One region of the Klebsiella sp. KE9456 genome, then DNA from elsewhere that is predicted to be linked to it. Evidence: predicted binding sites of a transcription regulator. Region 1 holds the regulator's gene; each other region holds the start of a gene.
The links. The regulator Fur, encoded in region 1, represses iron uptake genes when iron is present. The targets are predictions, from matches to a motif close to ATAATAATGAGAACNACTATCAA.
Positions count from the first base shown of each region.

Region 2: the regulator Fur is predicted to act here: its motif matches at 2,102-2,124, upstream of ABK821_RS17575 (TonB-dependent siderophore receptor).
Region 3: the regulator Fur is predicted to act here: its motif matches at 3,819-3,841, upstream of efeU (iron uptake transporter permease EfeU).
Region 4: the regulator Fur is predicted to act here: its motif matches at 4,341-4,363, upstream of ABK821_RS09635 (TonB-dependent siderophore receptor).

Region 1 is NZ_JBDYQK010000005.1:166,329-172,417, forward strand. It holds gene pgm (phosphoglucomutase (alpha-D-glucose-1,6-bisphosphate-dependent)) at 1-274, opposite strand, end outside; gene seqA (replication initiation negative regulator SeqA) at 307-855, opposite strand; gene ybfF (esterase) at 1,040-1,813, shown strand; gene ybfE (LexA regulated protein) at 1,947-2,240, shown strand; gene fldA (flavodoxin FldA) at 2,390-2,920, shown strand; gene fur (ferric iron uptake transcriptional regulator) at 3,347-3,793, shown strand; gene tcuR (tricarballylate utilization LysR family transcriptional regulator TcuR) at 3,920-4,846, shown strand; gene tcuA (FAD-dependent tricarballylate dehydrogenase TcuA) at 4,944-6,089, shown strand, end outside.
Region 2 is NZ_JBDYQK010000017.1:85,741-91,829, forward strand. It holds gene ABK821_RS17575 (TonB-dependent siderophore receptor) at 1-1,990, opposite strand, end outside; gene ABK821_RS17580 (TetR/AcrR family transcriptional regulator) at 2,386-3,030, opposite strand; gene bhsA (multiple stress resistance protein BhsA) at 3,279-3,536, shown strand; gene ABK821_RS17590 (L,D-transpeptidase family protein) at 3,769-4,728, opposite strand; gene mfd (transcription-repair coupling factor) at 4,893-6,089, opposite strand, start outside.
Region 3 is NZ_JBDYQK010000017.1:13,896-19,984, forward strand. It holds gene putP (sodium/proline symporter PutP) at 1-1,184, shown strand, start outside; gene ABK821_RS17220 (DUF3574 domain-containing protein) at 1,891-2,325, shown strand; gene ABK821_RS17225 (NupC/NupG family nucleoside CNT transporter) at 2,434-3,618, opposite strand; gene efeU (iron uptake transporter permease EfeU) at 3,892-4,722, shown strand; gene efeO (iron uptake system protein EfeO) at 4,775-5,902, shown strand; gene efeB (iron uptake transporter deferrochelatase/peroxidase subunit) at 5,907-6,089, shown strand, end outside.
Region 4 is NZ_JBDYQK010000008.1:693-6,781, reverse strand. It holds gene guaA (glutamine-hydrolyzing GMP synthase) at 1-618, opposite strand, end outside; gene guaB (IMP dehydrogenase) at 687-2,153, opposite strand; gene xseA (exodeoxyribonuclease VII large subunit) at 2,312-3,682, shown strand; gene ABK821_RS09640 (zinc ribbon domain-containing protein) at 3,689-3,907, opposite strand; gene ABK821_RS09635 (TonB-dependent siderophore receptor) at 4,401-6,089, shown strand, end outside.

The sequences.
Region 1 (6,089 bases):
CGGATAATGCGTGGGTGTCCTTCCCGACGTAGCATGGGCCGGTGATCCCGTTCTTCGCGCGGTCTTCGGCAATTGCCTGCGCAATCGCCAGAATATGCTGCTCGTTGAAGTTGTGGCGCGCCGCGCTGCCGCGGTGACCGGAGGTACCAAACTTCACTGCATGTTCCGCGTTGCCTACATCCGGCTTCAGCACATAGTACTGGGCAGTCAGTTGGGCGACGTTAATCAAATCACTCTGTTGCGCAGGTTGACCTGCGCGCTTATCGATTGCCATTGCCTGATCCTTCTGGTGCAAAAGTTAAACAACTAGATCGTACCGCAAACCTTTTCGATCAATTCCGCGGGGAACTGCATTGATTGCATGATATGTTCGATCATGCTGCATTTGCGACCGGTATTGGTATTTGTAATCACCCACCATGGCGTACCCGGAACCTGCTTAGGTTTCGTCTGATTACCGTTTTTCTGTAGCGTCTTCTCATCTTCCGCAAAATAGACGCGGGTACGCCCGTGCAAAGACTCGGTGGCCTCCGCAAACCCTTTGCTGTCTAAAGAATAGAGGGTGGTCAGAATCAGCATGAAACGGTTTACCGCACGCTTTTGTTCAGCGTACTCATCAGACAACAGCAGTTCGCGCATCGCGCGGACTTTATCTTTCAGAGGATTAACGGGTTTCACTTCAACGACAGGCGCTGGCGCGGGAGCCGGAGTAGCTTTCGCTACCGGTGCAGCGGACTGAGGAACGGCGGAAAACTTCAACATGCGCCGTAAAATGTCGGATGCGCTCTCGCCAATATGCTTGGTGTGGCTGGCAATATAGCTATAGAGTTCATCATCAACTTCGATTGTTTTCATCTTAATCCAGTGCGATATCTTTTTCTGAATACAAGTTGTCGGGATTATAGGGGCAAATCCCAACCGCGGATAGCGTCAAACCAGGATGGCGGCAAAACTCGGAAATCTTCCGGTTCTTGCAGCCGAATGGCAGAATGTCCAACATAATACCCTAACCCGACGGAGCGAAAAAAAGAACTTTGCCATGAAATTAAATAGCCGAATACAATCTGCACAGAATCCGCATAATCATCCCCCTGTCGTCCTGGTCCACGGCCTTTTTGGCAGCCTGGATAACCTTGGGATCCTCGCCCGCGATCTGGTCGCCGATCACGATATTTTGCAGGTTGATATGCGAAACCACGGCCTTTCGCCGCGCGCGCCGGAAATGACCTATGCCGCGATGGCGCAGGATCTGCTGGATACCCTCAATGAATGTCAGATAGAAAAAGCGGTCTTTATTGGCCATTCTATGGGCGGCAAGGCGGTCATGGCGCTAAGCGCGCTGGCTCCTGAACGCATTGCAGGTCTGGTGATCATTGATATCGCCCCCGTGAATTATCACGTCCGCCGTCATGATGAAATCTTCGCCGCCATCAATGCCGTAACCGATGCCGGCGCGAGTACTCGCCAACAGGCAGCAGTGATTATGCGCGAGCACCTTCACGAAGAAGGGGTGATTCAGTTTCTGCTGAAGTCTTTTGTCGATAGCCAGTGGCGTTTTAACGTACCGGCTCTGTGGGAGCAGTATGACAATATCGTCGGCTGGCAAACTATCCCGGCCTGGCCTCACCCGGCGCTGTTTATCCCCGGTGGCAACTCCCCTTACGTGACCGATGCTTACCGCGATGCCCTGCTGGCGCAATTTCCCCAGGCCCGGGCGCACGTCATTGCCGGTGCCGGGCATTGGGTGCATGCCGAAAAGCCGGAGGCCGTGATACGGGCAATTCGCCGATATTTGCTCACCCTCGGCGCATAACTGGCTAAAATCTGCCCGACCGCGCGGCAGAATGTCTGCGGTCGTTGGCGCATCGCATTGCCTGATGTATGATGGCGCGCTATCTGCGTCGGCTATACCCGACAGCTTGTTTCCCCCGAAGTCACTCTGAATCATGGCAAAAGAACAAACGGACCGTACGACATTAGATTTGTTCGCAACTGAGCGTCGGCCGGGTAGACCGAAAACCAATCCGCTTTCACGCGATGAACAACTGCGCATCAATAAACGCAATCAGCTTAAACGCGATAAAGTTCGCGGATTGAAGCGCGTTGAGTTAAAACTGAATGCCGATATCGTCGATGAGCTGAATGAGCTGGCCGAAGCCCGTCGTATGACCCGCAGCGATCTGATAGAAGAGATACTGATGAACCAACTGGCGGCCATGCGCAGCCACGATAACGCCTGAAACCTTCAAAAAATAACCTTTCATGTAGCAGAGTGTGCAGTTGGGCGCGATTGCTGTTTCCGCGCCCTTCTCAGTTCTGCTATGATTGCCCTTATCTGCAGGCATTAAGCCATTACCACATCATTAAGTTTCAAGAGGTTATTTTACTCATGGCTATCATCGGCATCTTTTTTGGCAGCGACACCGGCAACACCGAAAATATTGCAAAAATGATTCAAAAGCAGCTTGGTAAAGATGTTGCTGAAGTCCACGACATTGCCAAAAGCAGCAAAGAAGATCTGGAAGGCCACGACATTCTGCTGCTCGGCATCCCGACCTGGTATTACGGTGAAGCCCAATGCGACTGGGATGATTTTTTCCCTACGCTGGAAGAGATAGATTTCAATGGCAAGCTGGTCGCGCTCTTTGGCTGCGGCGATCAGGAAGACTACGCAGAATATTTTTGTGACGCGCTGGGGACTATCCGCGATATCATTGAGCCTCGCGGCGCGACTATCGTGGGTCACTGGCCGACAGCTGGCTACCATTTTGAAGCGTCTAAAGGCCTGGTCGATGATGACCACTTCGTCGGCCTGGCTATCGACGAAGACCGTCAGCCGGAACTGACTAATGAACGTGTCGACAAATGGGTAAAACAGATTTCTGAAGAACTGCATCTTGAAGAAATCAAGAATGCCTGAGTCTGTACCCGTCATACGGTCTGTTGCATCTGCGTTGACAATACTCGCTCATCCCCGGGCCTTGCCCTGCGAGGCCAGCGCAAGCGCTGTTCAAAACGGTTAACCGTTTTGTCCTGCAACTTGAATTAGTGAGGGGATAAACAACATAATCGACAGATTTTTTTGCATTAATAGACAAAAGCAATCAAAGATATAGCTACAAGTTTTTAACTTTTAATCACATATCTGTACAATGTCCTCTGATTTAACGAGGTCACGTAAAGTGCTTTTGCAGCGAATGCCTCGTTTTTGACAGTATACAAGGCCCGATGCTTGCGGTTTTCATTTCGCCATGGCAGTTCTATAATGATACGCATTACATCGGGTTATTCTCTGTATTACTTCCGCTCATGGAAGTAGATCGTTTAGCAACAGGACAGATTCCGCATGACTGACAACAATACCGCATTAAAGAAAGCTGGCCTGAAAGTGACCCTTCCGAGATTAAAAATCCTGGAAGTCCTGCAGGAACCGGATAACCATCATGTCAGCGCGGAAGACTTATATAAACGCCTGATTGATATGGGGGAAGAAATTGGTCTGGCAACCGTTTATCGCGTACTGAACCAGTTTGACGATGCTGGCATCGTTACCCGCCATAATTTCGAAGGCGGTAAATCCGTTTTTGAACTGACGCAGCAACATCACCACGATCACCTGATTTGCCTCGATTGCGGCAAAGTGATCGAATTTAGTGATGATTCCATTGAAGCGCGCCAGCGTGAAATTGCCGCCAAACACGGTATTCGTCTGACTAACCACAGCCTGTACCTGTACGGCCACTGTGCGGAAGGCGATTGCCGCGAAGATGAGCACGCTCACGACACCAAGTAATATGTCGCACTGAAAAGCCAGCCGCATCAGGCTGGCTTTTTTATCTGTTGAACTCGCCCACGCGCTCCCCGCCATCCCTGTGCTAATCTCATGTAAGTTCTGTCTGACCTCTTCCGGAGAATCGAAATGGAGCTTCGCCAGCTACGCTACTTTGTCCGTATTGTGGAAACCGGGAGTATGGGCAGTGCGGCGCTCGATCTTAATATCGGCGTCTCGGCACTCAGCCAGCAGATGACGCGGCTGGAAAACGAACTTGCCATTCGCCTGTTGCAACGCACTTCTCGCGGCGTAACGCCCACCAGTGCCGGACTGGCCTTTTATTCCCAGGCTCAGCTGGCGCTGCGTCATGCTGACGATGCTATTCTCGCCGCGCGGGAAGCGCGTCTCTCAGGACACGTCAGCGTCGGCATGGCCCCCAGCACCGCCTCTGTCCTCGGCATACCTTTTATCCATGCGATGCGGGAAAACTATGCGGATGTGCGTCTGCATCTGGTGGAAAGCCTTTCCGGTAATCTGGAACGGATGATCAATACCCGGCAGATTGATTTAGCCGTGGTGTTCCAGAAAGAGAAAATGCTGCGCTGGAGCGCCAGGCCGATTCTTGAAGAGCGACTGTTTCTGATTGGCGCACACGCTCTGCTGGCTGAAATTTCTGATGAGATCATCACCCCAGCAGAGTTGACCAGTATTCCCCTGATTATGCCCAGTCCCGGTCATGGTCTGCGTGGCAGACTGGAAGCAATTTGTCAGGAAAATGCGTTTCAGGTTGAAATTACAGCAGAAATTGACGGCCTGACCTTGTTGATGCACGCCGTTCGTAGTGGGCTCGGCGCCACGCTACAGCCAGGCGCCGCAATTTCTCATCTTGATAAAGAGGCGCTCAGAGTGATCGGCATCCACAATCCGATACTGAGTCGCCCCAACTTTTTGGTCAGCCTTTCTGATGATGAGCTTACCCCTGCGGGCCTCGCCGCCCGCGTCGTGCTGACGAAGGTCATGCGTCACCTGGTAGATACAGGCGGTTGGCCTGGAGCAACACTTTACGCTAACTAAAGAACTCTTTAGCAGAGCCTCATAGCGCCCACACAACTTATACGTATACATTTTAATTACAAATTTAACAATCAGTTAAATAGTAATGGAGTATACGATGATTGATGTCCTGGTGATTGGCGGAGGCAACGCCGCATTATGTGCCGCCTTGACCGCCCGTGAGAGCGGAGCCTCCGTGCTGCTGCTTGAAGCGGCCCCCCGGGAGTGGCGCGGCGGAAATTCGCAACACACCCGCAACTTACGCTGCATGCACGATGCGCCGCAGGATGTGCTGGTCGAGAGCTATCCCGAAGAGGAGTTCTGGCAGGATCTCCGCCGCGTTACCGAAGGGAATACCGACGAAGCGCTGGCGCGACTGGTGATCCGTACCTCTTCACAATGTCGCGACTGGATGCGCCAGCACGGCGTTAACTTTCAGCCCCCTCTTTCCGGCGCGCTACATGTAGCACGTACCAATGCCTTCTTTATGGGCGGCGGGAAAGCTCTCGTCAATGCCTATTATCGCAGTGCAGAAAAGCTGGGGGTGCAAATTCGCTACAACATGCCAGTGCAGGCGCTTGAACTGCATAACGGCGAGTTCGTGGCGGCACTGGCGGGAGAGGAACGCATTGAAGCTAAAGCCTGTGTCCTCGCCGCCGGAGGATTTGAATCTAACCGCGAATGGCTGCGGGAAGCGTGGGGTGAAAACGAACGCGGCGAGTGGCCAGCGGATAATTTTCTCATTCGCGGCACCCGCTTTAACCAGGGCGTCCTGCTCAAATTTATGATGGATGCCGGGGCGGACATTATCGGCGATCCCTCCCAGTCACATTGCGTGGCGATCGATGCCAGAGCGCCGCTGTATGACGGCGGGATTTGTACCCGCGTGGACTGCGTATCGCTGGGCGTGGTGGTCAACCGTGACGCTGAGCGTTTTTATGATGAAGGGGAAGATTTCTGGCCAAAACGTTACGCCATCTGGGGGCGTCTGGTCGCCCACCAGCCGGGGCAAATTGGCTATTCCATTATCGACAGCAAAGCGATCGGCCACTTTATGCCGCCGGTCTTCCCCGGCGCGCAGGCCAATACGCTGGCGGAACTGGCGCGCCAGTTAGGGCTGGATGGCGAACGCTTAACCCACACCGTAACGCAATACAATAAAGCCTGCCAGCCCGGGCAATTCGACCATACCACGCTGGATAACTGCGCAACGAAGGCGCTGACGCCGCCAAAAACCCACTGGGCACGACCGCTCGACACGCCG
Region 2 (6,089 bases), on a different contig from region 1:
TAAAGTCCACGGTATTATAACCGTCGAGTTTATTACCGCTGGCGTCGCTTAAATCAAACACCTGCTGGCTCTGTACCCGCAGCGACCACGGATCCGGCGTCCAGCCTACCCATACGGTGGCTTTTGATGGGGAGGCGAGCGTAACATCCCACTTCTGCCAGCGACCGTGGCTCTTCACCTGGGATTTCAGAACATTAAAGTTTGCCCCTGCAAGCCAGTCGCTGTTCGGGAAGACGTAATCCACCGCACCTTCTACGCCATAAATGCGACGTTTGTCCGACTGTACGTTAATCGTCATATCGGTACGGTTGACGGCGATGGTTTTGTCGGAAGTTGAGTAGTAAGCCGCCAGTTGGGTCCGCAGATTATCACCCGTGTAACGCCAGCCAAGTTCGTAAGAGTTGACTTTAATTCCCTGCAGCGGCGAGTCGCCGATGTTCACACTTGAGAGCAGTGGAAGGTGACCATTGACCGCTGCGCCATATTTTCCGATGCCGTAGTATTTACCCGGATCCGGTAGTTCAACGCCTTGAGAGAAGTTAAACCAGGTCTGCTGACGCGCGGTAAGATGGGCGACAATCCCGGCGTTAAATAAAACGTTATCGTAATCGGTTTTTCCGCCGGGAATCGCATCCGCTGAATTGGCCGCGCCGCTGGCGACAGCCTGTTGCTGGGCGTAACCTACGAAATCGTCGACCCGGTTTTCCGTCCACTGATAGCGCACGCCGCCGCTGAGGGTAAAGATATCATTCAGGTCATAGCTGGACTGCAGGAACGGCGCCAGGTTGGTAATACTGTAGCCAGGGTAGCGACCGGTGGTATAGATAGCCTGATTGCTGAGCCCGCCGGAAGACATCGCCTGGTCCAAATCAAAGAACATCTGGTTGGCATTGAAGGTTTCGTGGTCGGCATCCACTCCCCATGTCAGGTCCCAGCCATTCAGCGGCTGGCTATTCAGGGTTATTTTCGCGCCGTATTGATCGGTATCCTGCTTTGAAGAAGAGAAACTGCTGACCTGACCATTGCTGAGCGTAAGGAAAGGGTAAAAGGTCAGGGACTCGTCGCGATAATAGACCTGGCTTATCAGGTTCTGGCCGAAGAAATCGGCATCCGAGTACTGGAGACTCATCAGGTGGCGTTCAGTGCCGGGAACGCGGTCGGAATTCAGGCCGTTAGTGGTAAAGGCTTTACCCTTGCCGGTCACCGCCGACATATTTTCACCCAGGTACAGCCCGTAATCGTCACCCTGGCTTTTATAGTATTGGGTTATTAGCTGCAGTTGACGGTTATTGTCAATTTCAACGGTTCCCGTTGCCATCACATCCAGGCGATCGGAATGCTGAAGCCCGGTCTGAGTATTATCGAGGAGTAGCGCGTCGTTGTTACCATCATACCAGCCGTCAAAACGCTGATATGCCACGGACAGCCGACCGGAAGCGTGGTCGGTACCGCCGCTCACCGCTGCTGCGACGCGCTCGTCATGATCGTTACGATTGGCAAAGCCGGTTTTTCCTCCCAGTTCCAGGTCGACCTGGCGCTCCTGCTGGCCCTTTTTGGTGACAATATTGATAAGACCGCCGGTACTGCCGCCACCGTACAGCGATGTTGCTCCGGAGATCACCTCAATGTGCTCAATGTTAAAAGGATCAATGGCGTCGAGCTGACGGCTGTCGGTACGGGAGGAGTTCAGGCGAACGCCGTCAATCAACACCACAATGGCTCGACCACGCATATTCATACCGTAGTTGGTCCGTCCCTGGCTGCTGACGTCGATACCGGGGATCAACTGTGCCAGTACATCTTTGAATTCTTTACCGCCCTGAACCTGTTGTTCAATTTCCTGTCCTTCAATAACCCAGGTGGTCTGGGCCATTTCAGCGACGGTACGGTGCGTTCGGTTGGCGCTGACGATCATATTGTCATCAGCGGACCAGGCGGGGAGGGCGCTTGCCAGCAGCAGTGGGTTAAGCACCCAGAGACGTTTTTTCATGCTCATTCCTTTTCTGAATTTACGATATTGTTGTTTTAATTTCCGGCACAGGTGCACCGTTTGTTACAAACTGAAATAAAGAGAAATATTCAAGGCTGAAGTTTGCCCGTATTGATTATTGTTATCAATATCATTCTCGAAAATTAATCAAATAAGCTATTGAAAGTACTATTAAATGTGTGGTTAAGGCGGGAGGGGAAATTAAATGGAAAAGCCGGAAAGAAAAATCGGTGACAGTGATGATAAGCCTGTATCAGCAACTGCGCTCGCCTTTCTGCCGGGGGGCGGATGACGCCTTACCCGGCAAGGAAAATCACGAATATCAGCATGTCATGCAGTGAGCCAGTCCCGCACAGGCGAAGCGCGGCCGGAAAATTCCAGAATCCGCGCTTTTGTCAGACAGCCTGGTGGTGGAGAACCAGCGGCCACAGGCGCAGCGTCGTTTCGGCGATTTGCATGATTTTAGTGAAATCAGCGCCTTCCCGGGCACTGATCGACATCCCTTGTAATATGCAATTGAGGAACTGCGCCAGCTGATTTACATCGCCGTCTGGCGGTAATTCACCACGGCGCTGTCGCTTCAGAAGAAACTGGGTGAGTGTCTGTTCCTGCATTGCGTGCCGTGATTTTACGGTATTGGCAATATCGGTAGATGAGGCCGCCAGCGCCGCGGAAGTGTTGATCATAAAGCAGCCGGCTGGTGTTTCTTTGCTGGTGAAACAGGTGGCGACGGCGGTGAAATAATCGCGCAATGCCTGATCGACGGATTTGTCTTCATCAAGCAGTAATGCTTCATGTCTGGCGGCAAAACGAGAGATATAGCGATCCAGCACTGCGCGAAACAATCCCTCTTTATTTACAAATTCGGCGTATAGCGTTGGGGCTTTAGCGCCCGTCGCCTCAACCAAATCGGCGAGAGAAGTAGCTTCATAGCCGTGCTTCCAGAAGAGTGTCATGGCCTTATCCAGCGCCGCTTCCCTGTCGAACACTTTAGGTCGGCCACGGCTTTTTTTTGTGCAACTTTGAACATCAGTTGTCATGGTGCCGTTGTACCTGTGTTGGTATGTTGAAAGGGTATTATAAAAACAAACCTTACCGGCTACCAGCACTGTCAGATTAAAAATAAATAATTCATATCCGTATGAATTTCAAACTGTTTGTTAATATTGTAACGTTCATTATGAAAATGGTTTGACGCGTGATTTGCTTCACATTATCATTTATTTATCGATCGTTAATTTAATGTGTTGGTTCCAACAAAATCATTCATCTGCACAGGTATATCATCATGAAAAATAGCACTGTAGTTGCCATCGCCGCTGTCCTTAGCTCACTCTCTTTCGCCAGCTTTGCGGCGGTTGAAGTTCAGTCAACGCCGGCAGGGCAGCACAAAATCGGCACCGTTTCCGCCTCAGCCGGGACTAACCTGGGTTCGCTGGAACAACAACTGGCGCAAAAAGCGGATAAGATGGGCGCAAGCGCTTACCGTATTACTTCCGTCTCCGGTCCGAATAACCTGCACGGGACAGCAGTGATCTACAAATAAATTTGAGGCATGGCGTACACCCCTTCGGTTAAACGCTATTGGCCGCGCATAACCCGATTTGATGGTCAGCCAGAAGCGAATACTTAATCGGGGGTTCGGGGAAAGCGATATCGTGTTTCCGCGCATGGGCTCGAAGGCCGATGAAGGCCGCCTGTTTTTATGGCGCTGAACAGGCGGCGGGCTTCATCCGGCAAGGTGGCAGACAGACGATGAAAGTCTGTGGAATCGTGACCTATAGCGACTGTTGGGTAACGTAATCGTCGCGGGTGACGTCAACCGGCATTCCTGAACGCAGCGCCATGGCGCGCACCATCACCTCTTCATCGGTTAACGGCGACTGTTTAAAAGCCTGCATGCTGTCGTCAAGCGTCATCGGCAGCGTTCGCGGATCGTCATCAATATGCTTCGACAGCGGCTGATGAATTTCCACCAGCCGGGTACCGTTGGGCTCAACGGAAGCCTTCACTGGCGTATTAATAATCGTGACTTTTGTTCCCGGCGTTATTTCGTTGTACAGCGTTTTAATGTCGTCATCGCGCAGGCGGATACAGCCGGAACTAACGCGCATACCAATACCGAAATCCGCGTTGGTGCCATGCAGCAGATACACGCCGCCGTATGCCGCCAGACGAATGGCGTGATGACCCATCGGGTTATCGGGTCCGGCGGGTACCACGGCAGGTAGTTCAATGCCCATTGCTTTATAACGGGCGCGGATATTGGCCGTTGGCGTCCAGGTGGGGTTAGCGCGTTTATCCGAGACGGTGGTAACCATCGTCGGAGTGACGGTATCGCTGCCCAACTGACCAATGCCAATCGGGTAAACGGTGACCTCATTTCTGTCCGGCGGATAGTAGTAGAGACGAAGTTCAGCCAGATTAATGACCAATCCTTCGCGCGGGGTATCGGGCAGCAGGGTCTGTTGCGGAATGGTCAGCACGCTACCGGCGCGCGGAACGTAAGCATCAACGCCGGGATTGGCCTGTAGCAGAGCCAGAAAACCCACGTTGTATTTTTTGGCGATGGCTTCGAGAGAGCCGCCGTTATTCTCAACGACGTGAAACTGGTTTTGTCCGACCAGACGGCTATCAGGCGGGGGAAGTGGCCAGGTACTGGCGTGCGCGGGTAGCGCCAGCGTGGCGGTAATGGCTATCATCCTTAGCCAGACGGAAATGCGTGAACAGCGTTTCATCACCCTAACTCCATAATCACTAACCATTTATTTTTATACGCAAAGTCACTGAATTATGGCGTAGCGAGTATCAGGAAGTGCCGGAAGAGTGCAAAATGTTTGTAAATTTTTCCGCTAGTGACGGGGAACGGACCGGGATACGGAATACCGCATCCCGGATACCCCTATGCGGCGGCGTTCTCTTCCAGCTGGCGCATAAACTGGCGCACCCAGTCCATTCGCATTTTACGTTCAGTAAGATCCTGCATAAACTTCAGCCTCGTGGGGCCATCCAGCCGGTAGTGCTGAGGTTGTTTCTGCAGCAGGCCAATTAACCATAGTGGATTAACGTTATTCTTCTCGTTGAACTCAATGATGCCGCCTTTTTCGTTACTCTCCAGCTTACGGATCCCCAGTTTCTGCGCCTGCTGACGTAACCGGGCAATATCAAGCAGGTTTCTTGCCGGGTCCGGCAACATGCCAAAGCGATCGATAAGCTCGACCTTGATCTCTTCCAGCTCATTTTCGTTCTTCGCGCTGGCAATGCGCTTATAGAACGACAGGCGGGTATTCACGTCCGGGATAAAGTCGTCCGGCAGCAGCGACGGCATGCGCAGTTCCACTTCGGTCTGCTGGCTGGTGAGATCTTCCAGCGATGGCTCGCGTCCGGCTTTCAGCGCATCAACGGCGTTTTCCAGCAGCTCCATATACAGCGAGAAGCCAATGGTTTCCATGGAACCGCTCTGATCCTCACCCAGCAGTTCACCGGCGCCGCGAATTTCAAGATCGTGGGTTGCCAGCGCGAATCCGGCGCCAAGATCTTCCAGCGAAGCGATAGCCTCAAGGCGTTTTTGCGCATCGGTGCTCATGGCTTTTGGATGCGGCGTCAGTAGCCAGGCGTAGGCCTGATGATGCGAGCGCCCTACGCGACCGCGTAACTGGTGCAACTGCGCCAGACCGAAGTGATCGGCGCGCTCGATAATAATGGTGTTGGCGGTTGGAATATCGATCCCGGTTTCAATAATGGTGGTACACACCAGCACGTTAAAGCGCTGATGATGGAAATCGTTCATCACCCGTTCCAGCTCGCGCTCGCGCATCTGTCCGTGGCCGATGGCGATACGCGCTTCCGGCACCAGTTCAGCCAGCCTGTCCGCCGCTTTTTGGATATTTTCCACATCATTGTAGAGATAGTAGACCTGGCCACCGCGCAGCACCTCACGCAGGATCGCCTCGCGAACCACCAGCGCGTCATATTCGCGAACGAAGGTTTTGACTGCCAGACGACGGGCGGGCGGCGTGGCGATAATCGACAGGTCGCGCATGCCGCTCATCGCCATATTCAGGGTTCGCGGGATTGGCGTGGCGGTCAGGGTCAGGAT
Region 3 (6,089 bases), on a different contig from region 1:
CGCTGCCGGATTATTTCACCGGCCGTTTTGAAGATACCAGTCGTGTGCTGCGAATTATTTCGGCGCTGGTGATTTTGCTGTTTTTCACCATTTATTGTGCTTCCGGCATTGTGGCCGGTGCCCGGTTGTTTGAAAGTACCTTCGGGATGAGCTACGAAACCGCGCTGTGGGCGGGGGCGGCGGCAACCATTGTGTATACTTTCGTCGGGGGATTCCTTGCGGTGAGCTGGACCGATACCGTCCAGGCCAGCCTGATGATATTCGCTCTGCTGCTGACGCCGATAATGGTGATCATTTCCGTCGGCAGTTTTGGTGATTCGCTGGAAGTGATTAAGCAAAAGAGCATTGAGAATATTGATATGCTCAAGGGGCTGAACGTTGTGGCGATTATCTCTTTGATGGGCTGGGGGCTAGGCTATTTTGGTCAGCCGCATATCCTGGCGCGTTTTATGGCGGCGGACTCCCACCACAGTATTGTACACGCGCGTCGTATCAGCATGACCTGGATGATTCTCTGCCTGGCGGGGGCTGTTGCCGTCGGTTTCTTTGGTATCGCTTATTTCACCACTCATCCGGGAGTGGCCGGCGCAGTGAATCAGAATGCTGAACGCGTCTTTATTGAACTGGCGCAAATTTTATTCAACCCGTGGATTGCGGGGATCCTGTTATCGGCGATTCTGGCGGCGGTGATGTCGACGCTGAGCTGCCAGCTGCTGGTGTGCTCCAGCGCGATTACCGAAGATTTGTATAAAGCGTTTCTGCGTAAAAATGCCGGTCAGCAAGAGCTGGTATGGGTGGGGCGCTTTATGGTGTTGCTGGTTGCGCTGGTGTCTATCGCCCTGGCTGCAAACCCGGAGAATCGGGTACTGGGTCTGGTGAGCTATGCCTGGGCTGGCTTCGGCGCGGCGTTTGGCCCGGTGGTGCTGTTCTCAGTGATGTGGTCGCGTATGACGCGTAATGGCGCGCTGGCCGGGATGATTATCGGCGCGTTGACCGTGATCGTCTGGAAACAATTCGGCTGGCTGGGTTTGTATGAAATCATTCCGGGTTTCATTTTCGGCAGTCTGGGCATTGTGGTCTTTAGTCTGCTGGGGAGCGCCCCCTCCGCTGAGATGCAAAGACGCTTTGCCGAAGCGGACGCGCATTATCACTCCGCGCCGCCGCAATCCGCGACCGCAGAATAATCCTCAGTACTGACCTGCGCCCGCGTTATGCGCAATGCGGGTCAGTTAAGGGGTGTCAGTTGTGTTTATGGCTGGCTGAGCGGTTCTGTTAATCGGTGGTTATGGCGAAAATGGCATTTTTCGTTTTCGCCCATTCAGATTCCGTGGTCTGTTCCGTTCACGATAAATTCGCGGATATTCGTTATATCCACAGCGTGTGAACGGGCAGGGGGACGTTTCGCCCGTCCCCCTGCACCCCCGGCATTGCGCTGAAAACCTGCCGCTGCGCGGTCCGCTCCACTCCGGCTTCATCTGGCGGACCGGGCGGGACTCGACGTCCCTGTCTCGACCCGCCCTCTGGCCGCCGTCCTGGCGGCCAGTCCTGGATGCGCGCCTGCGTTCCCGCCAGGTTTCCTTGATGCGCCCAACCCCCATGCGGTGAGTCCGTTATTCGTCAGTGGCTTTTCAGAGGCTGAAAATTATAAAAAGGTTATATCCTTTATATTTCAGCCCGTATCAGCTCAGTAAGCGAATCAACTGAATCAGATTTTCGTTTAAACCACCGATAATGCGATTGCCACAGGCAAATAAAACAAAAGACAACACCGATGATTTGCTTAAGTGAACGGCATTGCGCGTTATGCGGGCTTTGTTTTATCTCAGCCTCTTGCTAATTCTTTGAAAATACGCTGATATCTCAGCTCGAATAACAATAGAGGATAGCAAAATGAATTTCAGACAAGGTGCGATGGCACTGGTTTTGGCAGGGATTTTAAGCGGCTGCGTGGCACCTGCCGCGAAAACCTCGTCGATAGCGGATACCAGCGCTTGCCCGGCGGAGAACAGCATGATTCAGACGACGCTTTATTTCGGTTTAAGCCGTCCGGCAGGAAAAGATATCACCGCTCAGGAGTGGCAGCAGTTCGTTGATCGCGACGTGACGCCGCGTTTTCGCGATGGTCTGACGGTATTTGATGCCCGCGGTCAGTGGCTGGGCCATGACGGCGCCGTTGCGCGCGAGCAGAGCAGGGCGCTGATGTTGATTCATGGCAAAGAGGATAAGAGTGAGGAGGGGATTGAGGCGTTACGCACGATCTATAAATCACGCTTTGCGCAGGAGTCAGTGATGCGTGTCGATCAACCGGTCTGCGTTCACTTTTAGGGGGACGCCTTTGTTATATCGCCCGCTAGCGGCCCGCGCTGACCGGGCATGGGCGATGTGGTCGCCAGATCCCCCGGTCGCGTTGACCGGGGAAACCGGGACTTGCGGTTACAGCACCAGCCCCGCGAAGCTGGCAGAGAGCAGGCTGACCAGCGTTGCGCCATACACCAGACGCAAGCCAAAGCGGGAAACAATATTCCCTTGTTGCTCATTCAGTCCTTTGATCGCGCCGGCAATAATGCCGATAGAGGCGAAGTTGGCGAAAGAGACCAGGAAGACCGACAAAATACCCAGTCCGCGCGGTGTCATGCTGGCGGCGATTTTTTGTAGTTCAATCATGGCGACAAACTCATTGGCGACCAGTTTGGTTGCCATAATAGCGCCTGCGTTAAGCGCATCGCTTAGCGGAATCCCAATCAGCCACGCCAGCGGATAAAAAACGTAGCCAAGGAGCTGCTGGAAGCTCAGGCCAAACAGGGTGGCGAACAAGGCATTAATCGCGCTAATTAAGGCAATAAAGCCAATCAGCATCGCCAGAATAATCATCGCCACTTTAAAACCAGCAAGAATATATTCGCCGAGCATTTCAAAGAAACTCTGGGATTCATGCAGTTTTTCCAGTTTTATCTCTTCCTCACTGCCAGGGCGAGTGGGGTTAATTATCGACAGCACAATAAAGGTGCTGAACATATTCAGAATCAGCGCCGCAACGACATATTTCGCATCAAGCATACTCATATAGGCGCCGACAATCGACAAGGAAACGGTCGACATTGCGGTGGCCGACATGGTAAACAGACGGCGTGATGAGAGGTCGCCAAGGACGCCTTTATAGGCAATGAAGTTTTCTGATTGTCCGAGGATCAGCGAGCTGACCGCGTTAAAGGATTCCAGTTTGCCCATACCGTTAATTTTCGACAGCAGGGTACCAATCAGGCGAATGAAAATTGGCAGAACACGCCAGTGCTGAAGAATACCAATCAGCGCTGAGATAAACACAATTGGGCAAAGCACGCCGAGGAAAATAAACGCCAGGCCTTTTTCACTCATGCCGCCAAATACAAAGTTGGTCCCTTCTGCGGCAAAATGAAGCAGAGATTCAAAGAAAGTGGCGATATTTCTCACTAGCCACAGGCCGCTTTCGGCATGAAGAAAAAAGAAAGCCAGCGCAATTTCTATAACAATTAACTGGATAACATAGCGAATGCGGATTTTTTTACGGTCGTAACTGGCGAGCCAGGCGAGGGCAAGGATCACCACCAGCGCCAGCAGGAAGTGCAAGAATTGAGTCATGTTGTTCATTTCGAAGGTAAATAAGGCGGACATTTAGCCACAGCCTGCAGGCGGGGTAAATATCTGGCGCAAAAAATTCCTTTATCCGGCTGCGGGTCTCCGCGACCGCGTGATGATTCTGCAAGTCATTATTTGCTAGCGGGTAATTTACAAATCATCATCATTTTGTACACATTTCGCTTGTGTTTCTGGTTTTTGTAATGATAATCACTATCATAAATATTTACTTATCTTTGCATCTGCTGACGGTAATACACACTTAAGGATGTAGGCATGTTTGTCCCATTTCTCATCATGTTACGTGAAGGTCTGGAGGCTGCGCTGATTGTCAGCCTGATTGCCAGCTATCTCAAACGCACACAGCGTGGTAACTGGATTGGCGTAATGTGGGTCGGGGTGTTTCTCGCGGCGGCGCTGTGTCTGGGGCTGGGAATTTTTATCAACGAAACGACCGGCGAATTTCCACAGCGTCAACAGGAGCTGTTTGAAGGCATCGTGGCGGTAGTGGCGGTGTGCATCCTGACCTGGATGGTGTTCTGGATGCGGAAAGTGTCGCGCAACGTGAAACAACAGCTTGAAGAGGCGGTCGACAATGCGCTTCAGCGCGGGAATAACCACGGCTGGGCGCTGGTGATGATGGTGTTTTTCGCCGTTGCGCGCGAAGGGCTGGAATCGGTGTTTTTCCTGCTGGCGGCGTTTCAGCAGGATGTGGGGATCTGGCCGCCTGTCGGCGCGATGCTGGGCCTGGCGATGGCAATTGTATTGGGATTCCTGCTCTACTGGGGCGGCATCCGCATGAATCTCGGTCTCTTTTTCAAGTGGACCAGCCTGTTTATTTTGCTGGTGGCAGCCGGCCTGGCCGCAGGCGCCATCCGCGCATTCCATGAAGCGGGATTATGGAACTATTTCCAGGACGTTGCCTTCGATCTGAGCAACGTTATTTCGACACACACGCTGTTTGGTACTCTGCTGGAAGGGATTTTTGGCTATCAGGAAACGCCGACCATCAGCGAAGTGGCGGTCTACTTTATCTATCTGATCCCGGCGCTGGTGCTGTTCATTCTGCCGTCGGGCAATAAAACCACCGCATCACGTGTCGCTTAGTCGGGCATCGCGGATTTATATAGTTACAACATACTTATCGAAAGGAACGGTCATGATGAATCATTTTCGTCGCAATGCGCTGCAGCTTACCGTTGCTGCGCTGTTCAGCTCTGCTTTTTACGCTCAGGCTGCCGATATTCCGCAGGTAAAAGTTACCGTCACCGACAAACAGTGTGAACCGATGAACGTTACTGTGAAAGCGGGTAAAACGCAGTTCATCATTCAAAACCACAGCCAGAAAGCCCTGGAGTGGGAAATACTGAAAGGGGTGATGGTGGTGGAAGAGCGCGAGAATATTGCTCCCGGCTTTACGCAAAAGCTGACGGCGAATCTGCAGCCGGGCGAATATGACATGACCTGCGGCCTGCTGACGAATCCCAAAGGTAAACTAACGGTAACCGGCGAAGCGACCAAAGACGCGGCTAAAGCGGATGCGTTACTTAGCCTGGGCGGAGCCATTACCGCGTATAAAGCCTACGTTACCGCAGAGACCGCTGAACTGGTTAGTGGGACGAAAGCGTTTACCGATGCGGTGAAAGCCGGCGATATCGCGAAGGCAAAAGCGCTGTATGCGCCGACACGCCAGCATTATGAGCGCATCGAACCGATTGCCGAGCTGTTCTCTGACCTCGACAGCAATATTGATGCCCGCGAGGATGATTACGAGAAAAAAGCGGAAGATCCGAAATTCACTGGCTTCCATCGACTGGAAAAAGCGCTGTTTAGCGATAACAGCGTTAAAGGAATGGATAAATATGCCGATCAACTGAATGCAGACGTTCTCGATCTGCAAAAACGCATCAGTGAACTGGCATTCCCGCCTTCAAAAGTGGTTGGCGGCGCGGCGGATTTGATTGAAGAAGTGGCGGCCAGCAAAATTAGCGGCGAAGAAGACCGTTACAGCCACACCGACCTGTGGGATTTCCAGGCCAACATTGATGGCGCACAAAAAATCGTTAACCTGCTGCGTCCGCAGTTGCAAAAAGATAACAGTTCGCTGCTGGAGAAAGTGGATGCCAACTTCAAAAAAGTGGATGTTATCCTGAGTAAATATCGCACGAAAGAGGGTTTTGAGACCTACGATAAGCTGACGGACGCGGATCGTACGGCGTTGAAAGGGCCGATCACCACTCTGGCGGAAGAGCTGGCCCAGTTGCGTGGGATCCTCGGTCTGGACTAAGTCGATGACAGAGCAAAAAGATGATCTGAATGAACCGTCACGCCGGCGGTTATTAAAAGGGATCGGCGCGCTTGGCGGCGCGCTGGCCATCACCGGCGGTTGCCCGGTAGCGCATGCGGCAAAAGACAATAGCTCGCCGGGAACGTTGTCACCCAATGCCCGTATGGAAACTCAGCCGTTTTACGGA
Region 4 (6,089 bases), on a different contig from region 1:
CGCTTCACACTGGCAGATCTCAAGCACAAAGCGCTCCAGCATACGCAGTCCCTGACGAGTATGGGTCACTTCAGGATGGAACTGCACGCCATAGAAACGCTTCTCTTCATTAGCCATAATGGCAAACGGGCAGGTTTCGGTGCTGGCGACGGTGACGAAGTCAGACGGAATGGCGGTAACTTTATCGCCGTGGCTCATCCAGACATCCAGCATAGCCTTGCCATCCGCGCTCAGCGCATCTTCAATACCATGGATCAGCGCGCTATCGGTCTGAACTTCAACCTGCGCATAGCCGAATTCACGCTCATTGGACGCTTCAACATGACCGCCAAGCTGCATCGCCATGGTCTGCATACCGTAGCATACGCCAAATACCGGCACGCCTGCTTCGAAGACATACTCCGGCGCGCGCGGGCTGTTATCTTCGGTAGTGCTTTCCGGGCCACCGGAAAGAATGATGCCGTTAGGATTGAACTCACGAATTTGAGCTTCAGTCACGTCCCATGCCCACAGTTCACAATAGACACCTAATTCACGCACGCGACGCGCAACCAGTTGGGTATACTGAGAACCGAAGTCCAGGATAAGAATACGATGTTTATGAATGTTATCCGTCATTGACGATAATTCCGAGGCAAGTGATACAGGTTAAATAAATCGCCCGGCACATGGCCGGGCGATGAAAATCAGGAGCCCATCCGGTAGTTCGGGGATTCCTTGGTGATGGTCACGTCGTGAACGTGGCTCTCCTGGATACCCGCGCCGCTGATGCGCACGAATTCCGCTTTGGTCCGTAGTGTATCGATAGTACCACAACCGGTCAGCCCCATACAGGAGCGCAGGCCACCCATCTGCTGGTGAATGATCTCTTTCAGACGGCCTTTATAGGCGACGCGGCCTTCGATACCTTCCGGCACCAGTTTGTCGGCAGCATTGTCGCTCTGGAAGTAACGGTCGGAGGAGCCTTTGGACATCGCGCCAAGGGAACCCATACCACGGTAAGATTTATAAGAACGCCCCTGATAAAGTTCAATTTCGCCCGGGGATTCTTCGGTACCGGCCAGCATAGAGCCAACCATTACCGCCGCCGCGCCTGCGGCAATCGCTTTGGCGATATCGCCGGAGAAACGGATACCACCATCAGCAACCACCGGAATACCGGTACCTTCCAGCGCTTCAACCGCATCGGATACTGCCGTGATCTGCGGAACGCCCACGCCGGTGACGATACGCGTGGTACAGATGGAGCCAGGACCGATCCCTACTTTCACCGCGCTCACGCCCGCTTCAGCCAGCGCCCGCGCGCCCGCGCCGGTGGCAACGTTGCCGCCGATAATCTGCAGATCAGGATATTTAGCGCGAGTTTCACGAATACGCTGCAATACGCCTTCGGAATGACCGTGAGAGGAGTCGATCAGCAGAATATCAACGCCCGCAGCAACCAGCGCATCTACGCGCTCTTCGTTACCCGCGCCTGCGCCAACTGCGGCGCCAACACGTAAGCGGCCCTGCTCATCTTTACAGGCGTTCGGCTTACGTTCCGCTTTCTGGAAATCTTTAACCGTGATCATGCCGCGAAGATGGAAGCTGTCATCCACGACCAGCGCTTTCTCAACGCGTTTTTCATGCATTTTGGCAAACACCACTTCGCGGCTTTCACCTTCGCGAACGGTGACCAGACGCTCTTTCGGCGTCATATAAACGCTAACCGGTTGATTCAGATCGGTCACGAAACGCACATCACGACCGGTGATAATACCGACCAGTTCGTTGTCTTCAGTCACCACCGGATAACCCGCAAAACCGTTACGTTCGGTCAGTTCTTTCACTTCCCGCAGCGTGGTGGTCGGCAGGACGGTCTGCGGATCGGTTACCACGCCGGACTCATGCTTCTTCACACGCCTGACTTCTTCAGCCTGGCGCTCGATGGACATATTTTTATGAATAAAGCCGATGCCGCCTTCCTGTGCCAGAGCAATTGCCAGACGCGCCTCGGTCACGGTATCCATTGCTGCGGAGAGCATAGGAATATTCAGACGAATGGTTTTCGTCAACTGAGTGCTGAGATCGGCGGTATTTGGCAGAACGGTTGAATGAGCGGGAACGAGGAGGACGTCGTCAAACGTCAGAGCTTCTTTAGCGATACGTAGCATGGGCAATATCTCGACCAGGGTGGATAAATATTGCCGTGGCATTATACAGAGCGTAACCGATTGCATCTACCCTTTTTTGAAAATAATACTTGCGATCCCCTCTGAGCAGGTTACTATCGACTGAATAACCTGCTGATTTAAAATTTGATCTTGCTCACATGTTTCCATCCCAGTCACCCTCAATTTACACGGTAAGTCGCCTGAATCAGGCGGTTCGTCTGCTGCTGGAACGTGAAATGGGGCAGGTATGGATTAGCGGCGAGATTTCAAATTTCAGCCAGCCATCATCAGGCCACTGGTACTTCACCTTAAAGGACGATAACGCTCAGGTGCGCTGCGCGATGTTCCGCAACAGCAACCGCCGCGTCACTTTTCGCCCACAGCACGGGCAGCAGGTGCTGGTGCGCGCGAATGTTACCCTTTACGAACCACGCGGCGATTATCAAATCATCGTTGAAAGTATGCAGCCAGCAGGTGAAGGTCTGCTTCAGCAGAAGTATGAGCAGCTCAAGGTGATGTTGTCTGCAGAAGGGTTGTTCGATCAGCAGCATAAACAGCCCCTCCCCTCACCGGCACACTGCACCGGCATTATTACGTCAAAAACCGGCGCCGCACTGCACGATATTTTGCAGGTGCTCAAGCGTCGCGATCCCTCGCTACCGGTTATTATTTACCCGACCGCCGTTCAGGGCGATGACGCCCCAGGGCAGATCGTTCGCGCCATTGAGCTGGCCAACGCACGTCAGGAGTGCGATGTGCTTATCGTCGGGCGCGGCGGCGGTTCACTGGAAGATTTATGGAGTTTTAACGACGAGCGGGTCGCGCGGGCGATTTTTGCCAGTCAAATTCCAATCGTCAGCGCGGTAGGCCATGAAACCGACGTCACTATCGCTGATTTCGTCGCTGATCTACGGGCGCCAACGCCTTCCGCCGCGGCGGAGATTGTCAGCCGTAACCAGCAGGAGCTGCTGCGCCAGATACAATCCGGGCAGCAGCGTCTGGAAATGGCGATGGACTACTTCCTTGCCAACCGCCATCGTCGCTTTACCCAGCTTTTTCACCGCCTGCAACAGCAGCATCCCCAGTTGCGGCTGGCTCGCCAGCAAACGGAACTGGAAAGATTGCGTCAGCGCATGCGTTTCGCCCTTGAGGCGCAAATGAAGCGCGACGACCAGCGCCAGCAGCGCGCCATACAGCGCCTGAATCAGCAAAACCCGCAGCCGCGTATTCACCGTGCCCAGAGCCGTATTCAGCAACTCGAATACCGACTGGCGGAAAACATCCGTGCACGACTTGCTGAACAGCGCGAACGCTTCGGTAATATGGTCACGCACCTGGAAGTCGTCAGTCCACTGGCCACCCTCGCCCGCGGCTATAGCGTGACTTCCGCCAGCAACGGTACCGTGCTGAAGCAGACCAAACAGGTACGCGAAGGCGATCTCCTCACCACTCGCCTGAACGATGGTTGGGTAGAGAGCGAGGTAAAAACGGTTACGCCGGTGAAGAAAACCCGGGTAAAAAAGAAGTAAGGCCAGTTACTCTACCGCTTCCCACTCAACGCGTTTTTTCGAAATCAGCCCGTGTCCGTTCTGACAAAAGTAATCCACCGCGCCGCAGGCTTTTAAAACGTCCAGCGGCTTATGGCACTCCGGGCAGCGAGCTTCCACTGCAAAATCTTTCGCACAATGCTCACAATGAATGCTATTGGCCTGTACCTCAAGCCGGGCGCGGCATACGGGGCAATCAAATTCCATAGTGACTCCTGATGAAGTTGGTCTTGCGCGATTTTATCATGTTTCAGGTTTGATAAAGCCTGCGTACATAACTGCCTTTTCGGTTTGATATGGTGAAAATAGCGCATTTTTTGTTTTCACCTGGTATCCGTTACCGCACAGCAACCTGCTGATGAGAGATACACTTCCGACGGTTTCGTCCAGTGGACCGGAACAACCTAATAATTGCCCCATAAAATAGTTTTATTCATAAACTTTAAACATCTTTATCAAAAATTTTGATTTAGGTTAAGTCTCTATTTAAGTTCAACAGTAATCGCACTCTCTGTGGCGCGTCTTTCCTGCTTTTCTCACTGAAACCTGTCGTATTACACACCGTATCCGCCCTTTAACCAGGACACCAAACCAACCCTTGACAACATCATTTCATTTTCGGGTAGATACCGACCCACAATTAATAATGATAATGTTTATTAAAATCATTATTAATAACAACCATTATTCAGGGATAAAAATGCAGTACTCGAAGATAGCAACATTAATAACACTCCTGATGGCAGGAAACGCCAGCGCCGCTGCTGAACAAACAATCGTAGTTAATGGCAACATCCTCGGTGACTCTCGCGCTGAAGCGGTAAAAACATGGGCCGGAAGCCGGACCGTTATCAGCAATGAACAATTAGAAAAAGGGGCGAATCGCACACTGGATGATGCCCTACAGCGCGTTCCCGGAGTAAAAATTCAGGATGAAACGGGGACCGGAATTCTGCCACAAATCGCGATCCGCGGTTTGTACGACAGTCGTAGCGGCCGAGCGCAAATCCTTGAAGATGGGATCCCCCTGGCGCTGGCACCATACGGACAAGAGGGAATGTCGCTTTTCCCGGTGACATTTGCCACCATTGACCGTATCGATGTGGTTCGCGGCGGTGCGGCTGTACAGTACGGTCCCAACAATGTCGGCGGCGTAATAAATCTGATCAGTAAACCCATCCCGTTGAAATGGGAGAATGAGATCTCAGAGCGAGCCACCTTTTATGGTAAGGGCCGCAACCTGTGGGACACCTACCTGAGAACTGGCGGAATGTTGAACGATGATTTTGGCTTGCAGGTTGAAGCCAATCAGGTAAAAGGTAACTCTTTCCGCGAACACAGCGACAGTAAAGTGCAAAATTTCCGCATAAGAGGTCTCTGGAACATCAATGAAGACACAACCCTAAACCTCTCATACCAATACTACGATGCACATGCAGATCTCGCCGGCGCGCTATCGGCTGAGGACTATCAGCATGATCGCAGGCAGAGCACTCGTCCGTGGGACGATTATGATGGCCATACCAAACGCTACAGCGCTGTCTATAACCAGCTATTAGGATCCCTGGGAATCATCGACTCTGCCGAATTTAACTGGCTATTTTTCGGGCATAACTCCGATCGCGATTTTCATGTCGGAATGAGTAAAGTCTCCGGGCAGACATGGAACCCTTCGCTACCTGCAGACATCGTACAAAACTCTCCGCGACACTTTAAGGTATGGGGTACGGAGCCACGTCTGAGCATGGATATTACGGGCGATAACGTCAATCAACAGTGGATCATTGGTGGTCGTTTTGTCAGTGAAAAAATTGATTATCAGGTACGCCAGAAAACCCTCGCCACAGGTACAACCGCGGTAACCCGCGACTGGAGTTTTAATGATAAGGCCTGGGCCGGTTACATCAGCGACGCCATAAAACTCTTCGATGATTCATTAACTATTACTCCGGGTATGCGTTTCGAACATGTCAGCGAAAAGTACACTGACAACAATACGGGTCTGCATACCTCTTCCCCTGACGACCAGTGGTTACCCGGGCTGACCGTAGGTTATCAAATGACGCCGCAATGGTTCCTGTATGCTGATATGCAAAAGAGCCTTCGCCCCGTACAGGTCACGCAAATTGTAAAAGGCGGAGATGTCAACTCGGAGCTGGCCTGGAACTATGAAAGCGGCGTGCGCTATACGCCGACAAAAAATATCAGCCTGCATGCGGATATTTACCGGATCGACTATAAAGATCAAATCTCTTACGACAGCACATCAGACAGCTATCTCAATATAGGCCGTACCCGACATCAGGGGATTGAGCTGGAAGGGTTCTGGAGTCCAGACGTGGTTAGCGGGCTAAAATTGCATGCAGGGTACGCATATCTGCAGGCAGAA